Regions from separate parts of the Kytococcus sedentarius DSM 20547 genome, predicted to be linked through region 1. Evidence: riboswitches for the same ligand, from Rfam matches in the RefSeq annotation. Region 1 holds a riboswitch; the other holds the start of a gene.
What was found. Region 1 has a riboswitch for cyclic di-AMP ahead of KSED_RS15615 (transglycosylase family protein). Riboswitches for the same ligand answer to the same signal wherever they lie in the genome.
Positions count from the first base shown of each region.

Region 1 (2,352 bases):
GTACGCGCTCGACGAGGTGATCACGACGACCTACACCTTCGACCCGGCGATGCGGGTGCGTTCCGCCGAGCTGCTGGCCGACGCGTGGGGGCTCACCCCGGCCGCGGAGGGCTGACCGACCAGGACAGCCGACGCGCTCGGGGTGCGGCCCCGGGCCCGTGAGAGAACAAGAAGCCGGCCACCCCGTGTGGGGTGGCCGGCAGCTTGGTGTGGAGCCCCCGACAGGAGTCGAACCCGCGACCTGCTGTTTACAAGACAGCTGCTCTACCAACTGAGCTACAGGGGCGTGCGGTCAGACAGTGTAGGTGCCACCAGGCCCCCGCCGGGCAGGTGCCGGGCGGGGGCCTGGTGGTGAGCGGACCTGGTCCGCGGTGAGATCAGTTCGCGGTGCCGAAGGTGTGCCAGAAGTAGCCGCGGTCGGTCTTGACCCAGCCGCTGGAGAGCTTCTCACCGGCGACCGTGGCCCCGGCGGAGTACTGGCCCAGGATGGAGTAGGACATGCCCGGACCGGAGCGCACGTTCACGCCACGCTTGATGGTGTAGGTGCCCGGGTCGGGGGTGTCGACCGAGTCCGTGGTGCCGAAGCTGTGCCAGAAGTACTTGCCCTCGGTGGTCTTGACCCAGCCGCTGGCGAGCTTCGTGCCCTCGATGGTGGTGCCCGGCAGGAGCTTGCCAGTGACCGCGTGCGACATGCCCGGACCGGAGCGGTAGTTCACCCGGTCGGTGATGGTCCAGGTGTCGGTGTCCGGGGTGGGGTCCGGCGTCGGGGGGGTCGGCGGCTCCGGGGGCGTCGGGGGCGTGGGGTCGCCGGGCATGGCCCAGCGGTCGGCGCCACCGTTGTCGCGCGTCAGGCCGGCGTACTTGCTGCACATCGGCCAGGCGCCGGGGCCCTGCAGGGACAGCAGGCGGCGGGCCGCGGCGATCTGCTCGCTCTTGGTGGCCAGGTCGGCGCGCGGCGCGAAGTCGAGGCCGCCGACACCCTTCCAGGAAATCTGGTGGAACTGGAGACCGCCGTAGTAGCCGTTGCCGGTGTTGATCGACCAGTTGCCACGGGACTCGCAGTGGGCCACGCGGTCCCACACGGTCGCGTCGTAGGCAGCGCTGGCGGGGGCCGCGGTGGCGAAGCCAGCGACCACGAAGGCACCGGCCATACCGGCTGCGGCAGTACCGCGGGCCTTCACGGTGGAGGGGATCTGGGACATGGGTTTCCTTCCTGACGGCACCGCCGGTGGGGTGAGCTGTCGGGTTCGGGACGTCAGGTGTCCCGGCCTCTTGAACGACAGAGGCTTCACCCCGAGCCGGCACGATGCAGTCACCGGCGGGAACCTGGGTTCCCCACGTTCGCCATGGCCCGGGAGCTTCCCGGCAGAGGCGCGTCGGTGGCGAACTTGGGCGGCGGACGCGCGCATGAGGGGTATGTGTGATGGAGGTGGAACAGGCACTGCACATCCAACTGGAGGGGGATGCGGCTCCAAGGGTAGCGACGGGGGGCCAGCCGTCAAGTGCTGCGCGAGGAACCGCTGGATACGGAGTAGGAGAGCCCGTACACGCACCGCGCCCCCGCACCTGGAGGGTGCGGGGGCGCGGTGATCACTCGGCCGGGGGCCGGGTGGGAGGGCTGTCTCAGCCGTTGAAGGTACCGAAGGTGTGCCAGAAGTAGCCGCGGTCGGTCTTGACCCAGCCGTTGGCCAGCTTCTCGCCCTCGACGGTGGAACCCTTGAGGTACATGCCCAGCGGGCTGTTGTCCATGCCGACGGCCGGACGCACGTTCACACCGTGGTGGATGGTGTAGGTGCCGGACTCGACGACCTCGAGGTCACCGGTGGTGCCGAACGTGTGCCAGAAGTAGCCCTCGTCGGTCTTCACCCAGCCGCTGTCGAGCTTGACGCCCTCAACGGTGGTGCCGGCGGTCAGGACGTCCTTCGGGGTGTTGTCCATCCCGGCGGCCGGACGCAGGTTGACGCCGCGCTCGATCGTCCAGGTGGTGGCCTCGGGGGCCGGCTCAGCCTTGGGTGCCGGCTCGGGCTTGGGCTCCGGCTTCGGCTCGGGCTTGGGCTCCGGCTTCGGCTCCGGCTTCGGCTCGGGCTTGGGCTCGGGCTTCGGCTCGGGCTTGGGCTCCGGCTTCGGCTCGGGCTTCGGGGCCGGGGCGGAGTCGCCCGGCATCGCGTTGCGGTCAGCACCACCGTTGGCCGAGGTCAGACCGGCCTTGACGGAGCACAGCGGCCAGGCGCCGGGGCCCTGGATGGCCAGCAGGCGCTGCGCGGCAGCGATCTGCTCGGCCTTGGTCGCGAGGTCGGCACGGGGGGCGAACTCGAGGCCGCCCACGCCCTGCCAGGAAGTGTTGGAGAACTG
Region 1 is NC_013169.1:374,747-377,098, reverse strand. Features, by position in the region: gene KSED_RS01880 (LLM class flavin-dependent oxidoreductase) at 1-115, shown strand, start outside; tRNA gene KSED_RS01875 (tRNA-Thr) at 211-286, opposite strand; gene KSED_RS15615 (transglycosylase family protein) at 378-1,202, opposite strand; cyclic di-AMP (ydaO/yuaA leader) riboswitch at 1,209-1,362, opposite strand; gene KSED_RS13365 (transglycosylase family protein) at 1,624-2,352, opposite strand, start outside.

Region 2 (2,352 bases), 1.2 Mb from region 1:
GGGTCGACGACGCGCGCGAGCGCGGGACGGGCATGACGGTTCAACATGGCGGGCACAGACTAGTCGCCGCGGAGACGCTCCCGGACGGGCCGGGATGTGACATGACGGGCACTGAGCGGATGTGCGGGACAAAGGTGTTCGCAGCGACTAGGGTTGACCACGAGCGCCCTCTTGTCGCACACCTGCGGCGCACCCCCACTCGAGGGCACTGACGAAAGGAGTCCGCTATGTGGACCATCATCGCTTGGGTCGTCGTCGGCGGCATCGCCGGCTGGATCGCCTCCAAGATCATGGGTACGGATGCCTCCATGGGCATTCCGGCCAACATCATCGTCGGCGTCATCGGCGCCGCGCTGTTCGGCTTCCTGTGGAACCTGCTCTTCGCTGACGGCAACTTCATGGACGACCCGTTCAGCATCCCGAGCTTCCTGGCCTCCATCGTGGGCGCCTGCCTGCTGCTGTTCATCGTGGGCAAGGTCACCGGTCGCCGCTGACCCTCCCCGGAGCGAAGGGCCCCGTCGGACTCGTCCGGCGGGGCCCTTTCGTGTGCCCTGCGCCGTCCGGTGGGGGCCAGGTGGCTCAGGGCGCCGGCTCCTCGGCGTGGTCCCCCCAGGCCTCGGCGAGTGCGGCACGCGTGTCCTCCAGCAGCTGCGGCACCGCCTTCGTCCGGGCCACGATGGGGAAGAAGTTCGCGTCCCCGGCCCACCGCGGGACCACGTGCTGGTGCAGGTGCTCGGCGACCCCGGCGCCGGCGATCGCCCCCTGGTTCATACCCAGGTTGAAGCCGTGGCACCCGGAGACGGCCCGCACGGTGCGCAGGGCCTGTCGGGTCAGGGCCGTGAACTCGGCCAGCGCGTCGCCCGCGAGGTCCAGGTACTCCGGCACGTGCTCGTAGGGGCAGACCAGCAGGTGGCCGGGGTTGTACGGAAAGAGGTTCATGGCCACGAAGCAGTGCTCACCGCGCGCGACGATCAGCCCGTCGGCATCGCTGCGCCGGGGGTTGTCGCAGAAGGGACAGCCCGCCGGCTCGCCCCCGCGCGAGGGGTTCGCCTCGAGGTAGGCCATCCGGTGGGGCACCCACAGGCGTTGGAAGCCGTCGGGGACGCCGGGGAGGTCGGCCGCTGACTCGGGGAGCTCGCTCATGGGTGGAGCCTAGTCATCCCCCGGTCGCGGCCCTTCCGCCGCCCCGCGCCCTCAGCGCCTTCGAAAACCATTCTGTCACTGTGATTTTCGCTGGGCATCCACCCTGGGGTTGATCTCCCTGCCGATCTGTCCTACGTTGAGCCCGCCCTCGTTCCCTTGCGGGGGTGGCGATGACCCGCTGAGTCCCACCATGTCGTCGCTGGTGTCCGACGAAAGTCGATGGTGGGAACGGAGCACCCAATCCCGACGACCTCCAGTCGTCTTGGGGTGAAGCCAGATGTCCCTCTGGCCGGTTTCACAGGAGCCGAACCCGACAGGTCATGCTTCGCAAGCGATCCTGAGATCCCTCATGTCTGCAACGACCTTTGAAATCCCTGCTGTCGTCAACCGTCGCACGATGCTGACCGGTGCGGCCGCCGCGGCCGGTGCCACCGCCCTCACCGTGGGTGGCGCCTCCGACGCCAACGCCATGACGCAGTCCTTCCGCCGTTCCATCTACCGCACCGCGCGGACCCGCGAGGGCTACCCCTACGTGTACGGCGCCGAGGGCCCCTACTCCTTCGACTGCTCCGGCCTGGTGCAGTGGGCCCACGCCCGCCACGGCATCACGCTGCCGCGCACGGCCACCACGCAGTACCGCCGCGCCCGCGCCATCTCGAAGCGCTACGCCACGCTGGGCGACATGCTCTTCATCGGCAACTACAACCACGCCTCGCACGTCGGCTTCTACGTGCCGTGGAACGGCCGCGACTACATCTTCCACTCCCCGCGTCCGGGCCGTCGCGTCGTGTGCGACCGCATCTGGACCTGGCGCTACACCACCCGCCGCTTCTACTGAGCAGCGGTCCGCTCCCCCGCGGGAGCGAGTGACTGACCCGAGGGGCCGACACGCGAACGTGTCGGCCCCTCGGTCGTGTCTCCGGCGCCGCGCTCCTCAGACCTGGGCGCGGGTGTCGATCGCCTCGCGGATCCGGGCGATCGCGTCGGCCACCGGGACCCCGTTCTCCTGGGAACCATCGCGGAAGCGGAAGGAGACGGCGCCCGCATCGCGGTCCTCGCCACCGGCGATGAGGGTGAAGGGCACCTTCGACTTGCTCGCGTTGCGGATCTTCTTGGGGAAGCGGTCGTCGCTGGCGTCGATCTCGGTGCGGATCCCCTGGGCCCGCATCTGGGCCAGGACGTCCTCGAGGTAGGGCTGGAAGTCCTCGG
Region 2 is NC_013169.1:1,582,218-1,584,569, forward strand. Features, by position in the region: gene pgsA (phosphatidylinositol phosphate synthase) at 1-47, opposite strand, end outside; gene KSED_RS07525 (GlsB/YeaQ/YmgE family stress response membrane protein) at 228-494, shown strand; gene KSED_RS07530 (HIT family protein) at 580-1,143, opposite strand; cyclic di-AMP (ydaO/yuaA leader) riboswitch at 1,331-1,492, shown strand; gene KSED_RS07535 (C40 family peptidase) at 1,493-1,981, shown strand; gene thrS (threonine--tRNA ligase) at 2,078-2,352, opposite strand, start outside.
Region 2: it holds a riboswitch for cyclic di-AMP, as region 1 does, so the genes downstream of both, KSED_RS07535 (C40 family peptidase) here and KSED_RS15615 (transglycosylase family protein) in region 1, are expected to answer to the same signal.